Regions from separate parts of the Arthrobacter sp. 05L45_2 genome, predicted to be linked through region 2. Evidence: riboswitches for the same ligand, from Rfam matches in the RefSeq annotation. Region 2 holds a riboswitch; the other holds the start of a gene.
The links. A riboswitch is a leader RNA that binds a small molecule or an ion and turns the genes downstream of it on or off. The one in region 2 is predicted to bind S-adenosylmethionine.
Positions count from the first base shown of each region.

Region 1: linked by a shared signal. The riboswitch ahead of AC1DHD_RS00075 (aminotransferase class V-fold PLP-dependent enzyme) and the one ahead of metX (homoserine O-acetyltransferase MetX) in region 2 are both predicted to bind S-adenosylmethionine.

Region 1 is NZ_JBFTNO010000001.1:10,660-14,709, reverse strand. It holds gene rsgA (ribosome small subunit-dependent GTPase A) at 1-1,035, shown strand, start outside; gene hisN (histidinol-phosphatase) at 1,105-1,917, shown strand; SAM riboswitch class IV at 2,007-2,120, shown strand; gene AC1DHD_RS00075 (aminotransferase class V-fold PLP-dependent enzyme) at 2,154-3,584, shown strand; gene AC1DHD_RS00070 (class I SAM-dependent methyltransferase) at 3,669-4,050, shown strand, end outside.
Region 2 is NZ_JBFTNO010000028.1:5,318-14,382, reverse strand. It holds gene AC1DHD_RS04050 (MFS transporter) at 1-74, opposite strand, end outside; gene metX (homoserine O-acetyltransferase MetX) at 246-1,418, opposite strand; SAM riboswitch class IV at 1,430-1,545, opposite strand; gene AC1DHD_RS04040 (bifunctional o-acetylhomoserine/o-acetylserine sulfhydrylase) at 1,629-2,945, opposite strand; SAM riboswitch class IV at 3,006-3,121, opposite strand; gene AC1DHD_RS04035 (VOC family protein) at 3,273-3,911, shown strand; gene AC1DHD_RS04030 (isopenicillin N synthase family dioxygenase) at 4,016-5,029, opposite strand; gene AC1DHD_RS04025 (CPBP family intramembrane glutamic endopeptidase) at 5,180-5,965, opposite strand; gene AC1DHD_RS04020 (histidine phosphatase family protein) at 6,046-6,702, shown strand; gene AC1DHD_RS04015 (phenylacetate--CoA ligase family protein) at 6,638-8,098, opposite strand; gene hutI (imidazolonepropionase) at 8,124-9,065, opposite strand, start outside.

The sequences.
Region 1 (4,050 bases), on a different contig from region 2:
GACCGGCCCAGCCACGACGACGCCGTGACCGGCCGCATCATCACCGTGGACCGCGGACGCTACACCGCCGTCGTCGACGAAGGCAGCAGCGGCGAACGGAAGATCATTGCCGCCCGGGCCCGGGAACTGCGCCGCAATCCCGTGGTGGCCGGCGACTTCGTCTCCCTGGTCGGTGACGTCAGCGGTGAGGCCGACACGCTGGCCCGCCTGGTCAAAATCCAGGACCGCCGGACCCTGCTGCGGCGCAGCGCCGACGACACGGACCCAATCGAACGCGCCGTCGTCGCCAATGCCGACCAGCTGGTGGTGGTGGTCGCCGCCGCCAACCCGGAGCCCCGCACCGGGTTCATCGACCGTGCCCTCGTGGCGGCCTACGACGCCGGCATCGAACCGCTGCTCCTGGTCACCAAAGCGGACGTCAAGGACCCCGCCGAGCTGCTCGCCAACTATCAGCACCTCGACTTCCCCGTCATCATTTCCAAGACGGCCGACTCGGCCGCCTCGGGCATCGACGCCCGCTCGGACGACGGCCTGTCCGCCCGGCTGGACAAGAACGCGGTCTCGCAGCTGCGCGGGTACCTCGACGGCAAGGTCACCGTCATGCTGGGCCATTCCGGCGTCGGCAAATCCACCATGGTCAACGCGCTCACAGGGGCCGAACGTGCCACCGGCGGCGTCAACGCCGTGACCGGACGCGGCCGCCACACCTCCTCCTCCGCCCTGGCGCTGAAGGTCAACGACGCGCCCGCCGGCAGCTGGATCATCGACACCCCCGGCATCCGTTCCTTCGGCCTGGCCCACGTGGACCCGGACCGGATCCTGCGTTCGTTCCCCGACCTGGAGCCGGGCACCGCGGACTGCGAACGGGGCTGCAAGCACGACGCCACCGCCGTTAACTGCGGCGTGGACGCCTGGGTGCAGGGCGGCCACGCCGGACCGTCCGGCCCTGCGCGCCTTGCCTCCCTGCGCCGGCTCCTCGGCACGGATCCGCGCATGGAAGCACAGGAAACCAAGGAGCTGGGCAGCGTCTCCTAACAGGGTCCGCCCGGCCGGCAGCGACGTGGCCTCCCGGTCCCGGGAGCTTTTTGACGGTAGCTTGGAGGCATGAGCCAACCCGCTTCGAGCTACAACGATGACCTGCGCCTCGCCCATGTACTGGCAGATTCCGTAGATTCCCAGACCATGAGCCGCTTCAAGGCGCTCGACCTTCGGATCGAAACGAAGCCGGACCTCACCCCCGTCACTGACGCCGACAAGTCCGCCGAGGAAGCCATCCGCGGCCAGCTGTCCCGCTCCCGGCCGCGCGACGCGGTCCTGGGCGAGGAGTTCGGCAGCTCCGGCCACGGCTCCCGCCGCTGGATCATCGACCCCATCGACGGAACCAAGAACTTCGTCCGCGGCGTCCCCGTCTGGGCCACCCTGATCGCCCTCGTGGACGAGGGCGAGCCGGTGGTCGGCGTCGTCAGCGCCCCGGCCCTGGGCAAGCGCTGGTGGGCTGCCAAGGGCGCCGGCGCCTACATGGGCCGGTCCCTGGCCGCCGCCACCCGGCTTAAAGTCTCCAACGTCTCGCGCCTCGAAGACGCCTCGCTGTCCTACTCGAGCCTGGGCGGCTGGAAGCAGCGCGGCAATCTCGACGAATTCCTCGGCCTCACCGAGGAAGTCTGGCGCACCCGCGCATACGGCGACTTCTGGTCTTACTGCCTGGTGGCCGAGGGTGCCGTGGACATCGCCTGCGAACCCGAGCTCAACCTTTACGACATGGCGGCGCTGGTCCCGATCGTGACCGAGGCCGGCGGGCGATTCACCTCCCTCGAAGGCGAGGATGGCCCGTTCGGCGGGAACGCGCTCGCAACGAACTCCATCCTGCATTCGGAAGTCCTCAAGCGCCTTAACCCCGGCCTCGACGACCTCCTCTAGCCCGCTCCGCGGCAGGCAGCCGTAACACAACGCTTCACATTCCGGACCTCCCTTTCCCGGGCGGCACGCCATGTCCTAGGCTCGAACCAGGTCACGAGTGCCAGCGCTAAACCCCGGTTTGCTGGCCGGCAACCCTCCATTCGCGGCGGGGTGCCCCGGGTGACGACCTGGCCGGTCCGGAGCGGACCCGGCAAGCGCGGATCCCCTGTGAGCGGGGTCCTTTCAAGCGAGGTCCCATGACGACTGCCACCATTTCCACCCACCCCACCTCTTCCGCCGGCGCCCAGGAGCCGGCCGACACACGGTTCAACGCCGCCCGCAGGCCGCTGTCCGCCGTGTCCGGCGCCGAAATCCAAGCGCCGCTGATTCAGGGCGGCCACGTCCGCTACGCCAACCTGGACTACGGCGCATCGGCGCCGGCCCTGTCCGTGGTCTCCGCCTACCTCAACGAGATCCTGCCGTACTACGCCAGCGTCCACCGCGGCGCAGGCTACGCCTCGCAGCTCAGCACCTCGGTCTACGAAAACGCCCGGAACATTGTCCGAGGCTTTGTGGGCGGCCGTGCGGACGACTCGGTGATCTTCACCCGGAACACCACCGACTCCCTGAATCTCCTGGCCGGTTGCCTCCCGGCGGTTGACGGACGCCCTACGGGCGAGGTGCTCTACCTCGACATCGAACACCACGCCAACCTGCTGCCCTGGCAGAACGTCCCGCACCGCAGTGTGGTCGCGGCCCCCACCCTGGCCGGCACCGTGGCGCGGCTCCGCCAGGAACTCGCCCGCGGCGGGGTGAGCCTGCTCGCCGTCACCGGCGCGTCCAACGTCACCGGCGAGATCCTGCCCATCGGCGAGCTCGCCGCCCTGGCGCACGAGTTCGGCGCCCGGATCGCCGTCGACGCCGCCCAACTGGCCCCGCACCGCAGGATCAACATCAGCGCGGACGACGTCGACTACCTCGCGTTCTCCGGCCACAAGCTCTACGCCCCGTTCGGCGCCGGGGTGCTGGTGGGCCGCCCGGACTGGCTCGACGCCGGAACCCCGCACCTGGCCGGAGGCGGCGCCGTGCGGGACGCGAGGCTCGACTCCGTCAGCTGGACCACGGGACCGGCGCGCCACGAGGGCGGCTCCCCGAACGTGCTGGGGGCCGCTGCCCTGGCCCGGGCCAGCCAGGTCATCGAGGCGCTCGACGACGCGCAGTGGCACGCCCACGAAGACGCCATCCGGTCCTTCCTGGTGGAGGGACTGCAACGGATCGACGGCGTGAGCGTCCACCACATTTTCGAGGACACCGCCGCCGGTAACGGGCCCGGGACGATCGGCGTGGTCAACTTCTCCGTGGCCGGGTACGACGCCGGCCTGGTCGCCGCCTACCTCTCAGCGGAGCATGGCATCGGCCTGCGCGACGGCCGGTTCTGCGCCCACCCGCTGCTGAAACGGCTGGGCCTGCCGGCCGGGTCACTCCGTGCCAGTTTTGGCCTCGGGTCCCGCCTCGACGACGCCCAGCGGCTCCTGGCCGGGCTGCAGGAGCTCCGGCGCAACGGGCTCGGCTGGGACTACGTGGTGGACGCGGGCCGCTGGGTTCCGGCCAACGACACCCGCAGCTATCCGCACTGGGCACCCAACACCCCGGGCACGGCCGGCGCGGCGCCCTGCACGCTGGACTGACACCAGCGCCGGCCACAAGCGCCGGGCCCCCGCGTGCGGTAAATTCGGTAGGTACCAAATTCGAGCTGCCGGAGGAGACGACACGTGGCACGCGGGGGCCCAAAACTGCAGCACCAGCGGCGGCAGGAGCTCGGCCAAAGCTTCCGGGACGGCGGGGAACACTACGACCGGGTGCGGCCCGGCTACCCTGCTGATTCCGCCGACTGGCTGATACCCGCCGGAGCCAGCGACGCCGCCGACCTCGGCGCCGGGACGGGCAAGTTCACGGCGCTGCTGGTCCGGCGCGGCCTCCGGACCGTGGCCATCGACCCGTCAACGGACATGCTGGAACAACTGCGCGCATCATTGCCCGGAGTCGCCGCCGTCGAGGGAACCGCCGAACGTACCGGCTTGCCGGCGGACGCCTTCGACCTCGTCACCGTGGCCCAGGCCTGGCACTGGTGCGATCCCCTGCTGGCCAGCACCG
Region 2 (9,065 bases):
ACGACCTTCTTTAGCCCGGACGTCTTGACGTCCGGTTCCTCTGCGCGCCGTGCGGCGGCGTTTTCCGTACTCATGCGAACTCCTTCGGCGTCATCTTCGACACCCTGTGGACCATTAAGTTGACAACGCGTGTGTGAGTTGGGACACACGGCGTCATTCTCCACGAGTATGGTCCCGGAACGCGGCAGGCTCAACAACTAATCGCGCAGAGGGCGTCTGCAAAAATGCACACGCTGAAGGGTGGGCTACGCGAAGAAGTCGCTCCGGAGCCGGTCCCCGAGCTGGCCGATCTCGGTCAGGAAGCCGTCGTGGCCGATCGGGGCCTCGATGACATGCAGCGGCACGTCCCCCGGCAGGGCCTCGGCGAGTTCCCGGGACTGGGCCGGGAAGTACAGCCGGTCCGAGTCCACGGCGGCCACGAAGAAGGCTGCCGTGGCGCGGGAAACGGCCTGCTCCAGGCTTCCCCGGCCGCGGGTGACGTCGTGGCTCATCAGCGCCTCCGTGATGGCGATATAGCTGTTGGCGTCGAAGCGGCGCACCAGCTTGTTGCCCTGGTGGTCCAGGTAGCTCTCAACCTGGTAGCGGCCGCGGCCAGCCAGCGACCCTGCGCCGAGCGGGGCCTCGGCGGCCTGGGCGTTCCGCCCGAAGCGCCCGTCGAGCTCGGCCGCGGAGCGGTAGGTGATGTGCGCGATCCGCCGGGCCAGCGCCAGGCCGGCGTCGGGCTCCGGACCGCCGTAGTAGTCCCCGCCCTTGAAGTTGGGGTCCTGCCGGATGGCCAGGGTCTGGGCCTGAGCGAAAGCGATCTGCTCGGCGGTGCTGCTGGCACCGACGGAAATCACGGCGCACCGACGCACCCGTTCCGGGTAGCTGACCGCCCATTCGAGTGCCCTGGCACCGCCGAGCGAACCGCCCAGCACGGCGTACCAGCTGTCGATCCCGAGAGCGTCGGCGAGCCGGGCCTCGGCCGCTGTGCTGTCCCGGAGGGTGACCAGCGGAAACCGCGAGCCCCAGGGCCGCCCGTCCGGCGCGGCGGTGGAGGGCCCGGTGGAGCCGTAGCAGCCGCCGAGGATGTTGATGGAGACGACGAAGTACTTGTCCGTGTCCACCGGCGCCCCGGGGCCGGCCAGCTGCTCCCACCACCCCGGTTCGGCCCCGGCGCCGCGGGTGACATGGGTGTCGCCGGTGAGGGCGTGCTGGATCAGCACCGCATTGGATGCGTCCGCATTGAGCGTCCCCCACGATTCGTAGGCGAGGGTGACGTCGGGAAGGGTGGCCCCGGATTCAAGGACCAGCGACCCCACCTGCACGAGCTGCACAGTGCCATCCGGGACAGTGCCATCCGGGTCAGCGCCGGCCGGTACAGCGCTGGCGGAGGATTGGTTTTCGGGTACACTCGTGCGGGTGACGGCAATCGTCATGTGAGGACCTAACTTCGCGCTTGCCCGCCGTCAGCTGACCGGCAGGCCAGGTCTTCACCCGGGGCACCCCGCCGCAGAAGGAGRGTTGCCGGCCAGCAAGCCGGGGCTGTCACTGGCACTCATGACCTGCCTTGATTCTACGAAAGCCGGCGGCGCCAGCGCGAAGATTGTGACGGCTGTGTGACAGCCAGACCCCGGCGCCGCCGCCCCTCAGGCGTCCTTCGCGGCCCGGAAACCGGCGTCGAGGTCGGCGAGGATGTCGTCGATGTGCTCGAGGCCCACCGAGAGCCGGACCAGCCCGGGATTGACGCCGGCCACCGCCTGCTGCTCCGGCGAGAGCTGGCTGTGGGTGGTCGACGCCGGGTGGATGACCAGGGAACGCACGTCACCGATGTTCGCCACGTGGGAGTGCAGTTCCAGGGCATCGACGAACCGCTTGCCGGCCTCCGCTCCCCCGGCGAGGTTGAAGGCRACGACGGCGCCGGTTCCCTTCGGCCCGTACTTGCGGCCGCGCTCGAACCAGGGGCTGGACGGCAGCCCGGCGTAGGCGACGGATTCGACGTCGTCCCTGGCCTCCAGCCATTCGGCCACGCGGGTGGCGTTGGCGACATGCCGCTCCACGCGCAGGCTCAGGGTTTCGATGCCCTGGGCGATCAGGAAGGCGTTGAACGGCGAGACGGCGGAGCCGAGATCGCGCAGCAGCTGGACGCGGGCCTTGAGGATATAGGACAGGTTCGCGCCCAGTGCCCCGTCCGCCCCCAGGTCCCGGGCGTAGACGAGGCCGTTGTAAGTGGGATCCGGGGTGTTGAAGCCCGGATAGCGGTCCGGGTCCTTGCCGAAGTCGAAGTTGCCGGAGTCGACGATCACGCCAGCGATCGCCGCACCGTGACCGCCGAGGTACTTGGTGGCCGAGTGGACCACAATGTCGGCACCCCATTCGATCGGACGGATCAGGTACGGCGTGGAAAGCGTGTTGTCCACGATCAGCGGGACGCCGGCCTGGTGGGCCACGTCCGCGATACCCTCGATGTCCAGCACGTCCTGGCGGGGGTTGGAGACCACCTCGCCGAAGAACAGTTTGGTATTCGGCCGCACGGCGTCCCGCCACTGGTCCAGATTGTCGGGGTCCTCGACGAAGGTTACTTCGATGCCGAACTTCTTCAGCGAGTGGGCCAGCAGGTTGTAAGTTCCGCCGTACAGGCTGGGACTGGCCACCACGTGGTCGCCTGCCTCGGCGATGTTGAGGATCGCGAAGGTCTCGGCGGCCTGGCCGGAACTGAGCAGGAGCGCCCCAAGGCCGCCTTCCAGGCTGGCCACCCGCTGTTCGACGGCGTCCTGGGTGGGGTTCCCGATCCGGGTGTAGATGGGCGCGAGTTCGGCGAGCGCGAAGCGGTTGGCGGCGCTTTCGGCGCTGGGGAAGACGAACGACGTCGTCTGGTAGATAGGCAGTGACCGGGCGCCGGTGGCAGCGTCCGGCTCCTGGCCGGCGTGGATCTGGCGGGTTTCAAAGGACCAGGCGTTGGACATCGGAGTGCTCCTTGTTACGGGCGCAGCCCGACTCCGGCCTCGGGGCCGGGACGGCGCTGGCAGCCGCGCTTGCCCGCCGGCGGGCGCCGGTGGGCCAGGTCTTCACCCGGGGCACCCCGCCGCGTTTGGAGGGTTGCCGGCCAGCAAGCCGGGGCTTGATGCTGGCGCTCATGACCTGGATTCAGTCTAGGAAGCGGTCCCGGCGGCAGGATAGGTTTGTGACGAAAATGAAGAACGACGGCGTGCGCAGGGCTCGGAAAAGGACATCCCACCTGGGTTAGGACACCCTAAGCTGAGAGCTCCATCACAAAGTGCCAAGATGATGGCATGCGCATGGATCACGTCTCTTACGCCTGTGAACAGGATGGCCTGGCTGCCACCACCGAACGTATCGCTTCGGCCCTTGGGGTCGAGGCCGTCAAGGGCGGAGTCCACCCCCGGTTCGGGACCCGCAACATGATCATTCCGCTCGCCGGGCACAAGTACCTTGAGGTCGTGGAGGTCCTGGACCACCCGGCGTCGGACAAGGCACCCTTCGGCCAGGCCGTCCGGGCACGCTCGGCGGCCGGCGGGGGCTGGATGGGCTGGTGCGTCGAGGTCGACGACCTCGGCCCGTTCGAGGAACGCCTGGGCCGCGCGGCCGTCAACGGCAACCGCAAGTTCCCTGACGGACGGGAACTGGTCTGGAAGCAGATCGGCATCCTCGGCCTGATCGCCGACCCGCAGGTGCCCTACATGCTCAAGTGGGAAGGCGATCCCGCGCTGCACCCGTCCAACGCCTACGAGAGCAGCGTCAAGATGTCTGCGCTCACCATCGCGGGTTCGGCCGAGCGGGTCACCGAGTGGCTGGGTGAACCGGTGGGCAAGCCGCTGGAGGACGTGGACGTGAACTGGCTGGCCCCGCACGGGACGCCTGGGATCCTCTCCGTCACGTTCGAAACGGATTCCGGCGCCGTCACTATCTGACGGTTTCCCCTACACTTCGGCCGCCAGCAGCGGGTGCCAATGATGCCACCCACCGCCGGCGGCCGAATTCCTTTAAGCCGCTGGTCCCGTCTGCTGGTCCCGTCTCAGGCCTTCAGCAGGTCCGGGTGGTGCACTTCCACCACGTTGGGGTGTGCCCGCAGCCGGTAGCGGAGGGCGTTGTCACCATAGGTCTCCAGGATCGGACTGTTGGTGGGGTCCACGGACAGTCCGCGGGCCTGGGCCTGGAATTCCGGGCTGACGGCCAGCCGGGGCATGGTGGCGTCCAGGGCCGGGTTATAGAAGAACGGCAGGGAGATCCGGTCGGTGCCGCGCAGGGGCGAAATCACCCGGTGCAGCGTGGCCTTGAGGTACCCGTTGGTGGCCAGCTCGAGCATCTCGCCGATGTTGACGACGAACGTGCCGGGCACCTGGGGCGCGTCGATCCATCTGCCCTGGTATTCGACCTGCAGGCCGCCCTTCCCGGGCTCGACCAGGAGCAGGGTCAGGACCCCGCCGTCGCGGTGGGATCCCACACCCTGCTTGGGCTCCGGATCGGACTCCCCCGGGTACCGCACTATCTTCAGCAGCGGGAAGGCCCGCGCGGCAAATGCGGCGTCGAAGGTGTCCTCGGGCGCTCCGAGCGAGACGGCGAGGGCCCGGAGCAGGGAAAGCGAAATTTCACTCAGGCGATCGGTCCATTCGGTCACAACCTCCTGCATGTCGGGCAGTCCGTCGGGCCACAGGTTGGGCCCCTCCAGCCGCCAGTAGTCGGCGACGCCGGGCCCGGGCTCCACGGCGTCGCGCTCAACGCCGATGTCGATCTGCTCGCGCCAGTCGACGGCGCCGTCGGTGATCTCGCCGCCCACGCGGGTGTAGCCGCGGAACTGCGGGCTGTGGACGTTCTCGATGGCGAGCTTCTGGTCCTCGGGGAGGGCAAAGAAGCGCCGGGAGACGTCCAGCATGGCATCGGTGAGTTCCTGGGGGACGCCGTGGCCGGAGAGGTAGATGAAGCCGACCTCGCGCATGGCATCGCGCAAATCGTTCCGGAACCGTGCGGCCTCTTCGGGGCCCGCAGCCAGAAGCGAGAAATCCAAAATGGGCAATGATTCAAGCGACAAGATGACCTAGTCCTTTGCAGCGTATTTAGCAAGCCGAAGCCTGGAATAGCTCCAATGTTACGGACTGGGGCCCTGTCCTGATGAGTCCTGTGTCGAAATAAGACATTTTCCGCCCACAGGCCGGAACCCCGGCGGGGTGACCCTGCTGACTCAGCCCAGGCCGATGGCTTTCCCGAAGAGGCTGAACCCGACGAATGCGACGATGTCGAGCAGCGCGTGGGCGATCACGAGCGGCATTACCCGCCGTGTCCGCGTGTAGATGAGGGCGAATATGACGCCCATGACCGCGTTGCCAATGAAGGGGCCGAAGCCCTGGTACAGGTGGTAGCTGCCGCGGAGCATGGAGCTGGCGAAGATGGCCAGCGGCATACTCCAGCCGAACTTTCCGAACCGGTCCAGCAGGTACCCCACCACAATCACTTCCTCCACGATGCCGTGCCGGATCGCGGAGAGGATCAGGACCGGCACGGTCCACCAGTAGGAGTCGAGCGCGCTGGGGATGATCGCCGTCGTAATGCCCAAAGCCCGGCCGGCGGCGTAGAGCCCCAGCGACGGGACGCCGATGAGGGCGAAGAGCCCGATGCCGTGCAGCAGGTCCTTGCCCGGGCGGGCGAAATTGAAGCCCAGCTTCCGGAACGCCGACGTGCCGGTGCTCCCGGCCCCGGCGGCCGCGACCGTTGGCCGGAGCTCGGTCAGGAAATAGATCACCAGGGCAACCGGCACCAGGGCGAAGATGATGTCCAGGAGCTGATACGTGAGGTCGAAATATTCCCGGCTGCTCTGCGACCGGTTCAGCGTGGATGTGCCCTGGGCCAGCGGCGCCCGGGTCAGCTTGTCCAGCAGCTGCACCACCGAGTACACCGCCGACTGCCCCAGGGACAGGCCCAGGACAATCCAGACTTCGAGCCGCAGCCGGCGGCGGGAGGGAACCAACATGCTCCTATCTTGCCTGCCGTTGCCGGGAGTTGGCTGCACGCGCCTATGCTAGGCCTGTGAGTGCGCCCGGGAAAATCATCATGATCCGGCATGGCCAGTCTGCCGCCAACGCCGACACCTCGATCTATAACCGGGTGCCCGATTACCGGATCCCGCTGACCGAGCTCGGCGTGGAGCAGGCAGTGGCTGCGGGCGGGCAGCTGCGGCACCAGCTGGACGGGCAGAAGGTCTGCGTCTACGTCTCCCCCTACCTGCGGGCCTACCAGACCCTGGAGGCGCTGCGCCTCGGTTCCCTGGTGGAACGCGTGATCGAGGAGCCGCGGCTGCGGGAGCAGGACTGGGCCAACTTCCAGATCGCCGGCGACATCGAGGACCAGAAAGAGCTCCGCAACGCGTACGGGCACTTCTTCTACCGGTTCCGGGAGGGTGAATCCGGCTCGGACGTCTACGACCGGATCTCCTCGTTCATGGAGACGCTGTACCGGCACTGGTCCAAGCCCACGTACGCGCCGAACGCCCTGTTCGTCACCCACGGCCTGACCATGCGGCTGTTCTGCATGCGCTGGTTCCACTGGTCAGTGGAGTACTTCGAGTCCTTGAACAACCCGGACAACGCCGAGATCAGGACCCTGCTGCGCACCGGGGCGGGCAAGTACGAGCTCGACAAGCCGTTCAGCCAGTGGGAGGACCGCCGGGTGGATGAGACCGTGCTGGACGCTCCCCCGATGGTCTTTTAGGCACGACGGCGGTTTTCAGCCCGATGACCTGGTGGAACTTTCCGCTTGGCCCGTGCTGCTCCGGCGGCTCGTCCGCCTGGACCAGCGCCACGTCGGGCAGGCCCTGGCCAGCCAGGAACGCGGCAAGCTTCGCCGTGACATCCTGCCACACCGGCTCCGGCGCGGCACCCGGTTCGAGCAGCAGCCGCACCCGGAGGGACTCCGGACCGGTCTGCACCAGCTGGCAGCGGTGCACACCCGGGGCATCATCGATAGGGGTGGTGATGGCCAGCGGCAGGACGCTGACCGTGCGGCCGCCGGCATCCGCGAAGTGCAGGACGTCGTCGCGCCGGCCGGCCACCCGGATGGCGGGCAGCGGGTTGCCGCAGCTGCAGGGGCCGGGCCTGGCGACCACCGAGTCGCCGAGGTCGTAGCGGATCAGCGGCTGGACGCGGTTGGCGAGGTTGGTCAGCAGCACCGTGTGGGAGGCCTCCCCCGGCGGCGTGGGCCGGTAGTCTCTGTCCACCGGTTCCAGGATCACCCAGTCGCTGTTGACATGCAGCCAGCCGGCGGGACAGTCCAGCGCGATGGGGCTGAATTCGGAGGCGGCATAGACGTTGTGGACCCGGGCACCCAGCGACGCGGCCAGCCGCTCCGGCTCCCCGGCGGACTCCCCGCTGAACTCCACGAGGACCGGATTAATGCGCAGCCGGCCGGCGTCCTGTTCCGCGGCGAGCAGTTCCAGGGCACTGGGGTAGCCCACCAGGAGGGCGGGGTTGAAGTCGTTGAGGGACTGTACCAGTTGCTGCAGCGGCTGCTGCACCGGGAACAGGCGGAAGGCCCGGCGTCGGCCCCGGCTGCGGCGGCGTTCGGCCTCCAGCCAGACGGCGCCGGCGAAATGGCCGCCGGTACCCACTACGACGGCGGTGCGGACGCCGCGGCGCAGCACCCGGAGCAGCAGCGGGAGGAGGCCGCGACGGCCCGCGGTGCTCGCCAGCGCGCGGACGCCCTGCGCCCGGTAACACGCTACGGCCGCGGGGTCGTGCACAAACAGTCCCGGGTGTCCGGTGGTTCCCGAGCTGGTGCAGGCCAGGTACTGACCGCGGTAGAGGCTGCCCACCAGGGCCGGATCGGCGACGAAGGCTTCCAGGCCGGCCCGGGTGATGGCGGGGTCGGTCACCCAGTCGTCGAAGCGGGACATCAGCTGCTGCTTGGTGACCGGTGGCAGGTCACCAAGTGCGGCGTCCCCGGCCGGGAGGCCGCGGTACAGCTCCCGGTAGTACGGCGAGCACGTCCTGGCGTGCCGGACCAGGGCGTTGAGCCGGGTGTCGCGGCGCCGGGCCAGCGCTTGCGGTCCGCCGCGGGTGGCCCGCAGCAGATCGAGCATGATGCCCAGCTCCCTCGCGAACCCGGCCATGGGGTGCCTCCTGTGTGCTGGTGCGTCAGCGGGCGCGGACTCCGGCTCGCCAGACCGCGTGGGTGAGCGGCATGCCCGGCCGGTAGGCCAGGTGGGTGGCGGAGGGGGCGTTGAGCAGGTGCAGGTCTGCCCGGTGCCCGACCGCGAGGGAACCGACCGCACGCTGGCCGTCGGCGTCGTTTCCGGACTCCCGGCCCAGGGCCAGCGCCCCGCCGTAGGTGGCCGCCCGGACGGCCTCGTGCACGCTGAGCCGCATCTGCAACACGGCGGTGGTCACGCAAAATGCCATTGAGCTCGTGTATGACGTTCCGGGGTTGCAGTTGGAGGCGAGGGCCAGCTGGACCCCGGCGTCGAGCAGTTCCCGTCCGGGGGCCAGCGGCTGCCGGGTGGACAGGTCGCAGGCCGGCAGGCAGGTTGCGACGGTGCCGCGGCGGCCGGCGCCGGCAGCCGGGTCCCAGCCGGACCAGCTGCCGGCCAGGGCGTCGATGTCCGTTCCGGAGAGGTAGTTCACGTGGTCCACACTCGAGGCCCCGAACTCGACCGCCAGGCGCACCCCCGGGCCCTCGCCGAGCTGGTTGCCGTGTACCCGCAGGCCGAGCCCGGCTTCCCGGGCGGCTTGGAGGACCCGACGGGACTGCTCCTCGGTGAAGGCACCCTGCTCGCAAAAGACGTCGGCCCAGCGCACGTACGGCCGGACCGCGGCAAGCATGGGACCGCAGACCAGGTCCGTGTACTCGTCCGCGTCCATCCCGTCCGGGACCAGGTGCGCGCCCAGGTACGTCACCTCGTCCGCGACGGTCGAGGCGATCCGGGCGCTGCGGGCCTCGTTGTCCGCGTCCAGGCCATACCCGGTTTTGGTCTCGAGGTAGGTGGTGCCCTGGGCGACGGCTTCGGCGACGCGGCCCAGCGCCAGCCGGGTGAGGTCGAAGTCGCCGGTGCTCCGGGTGGCGCCGGTGGTGACGGCAAT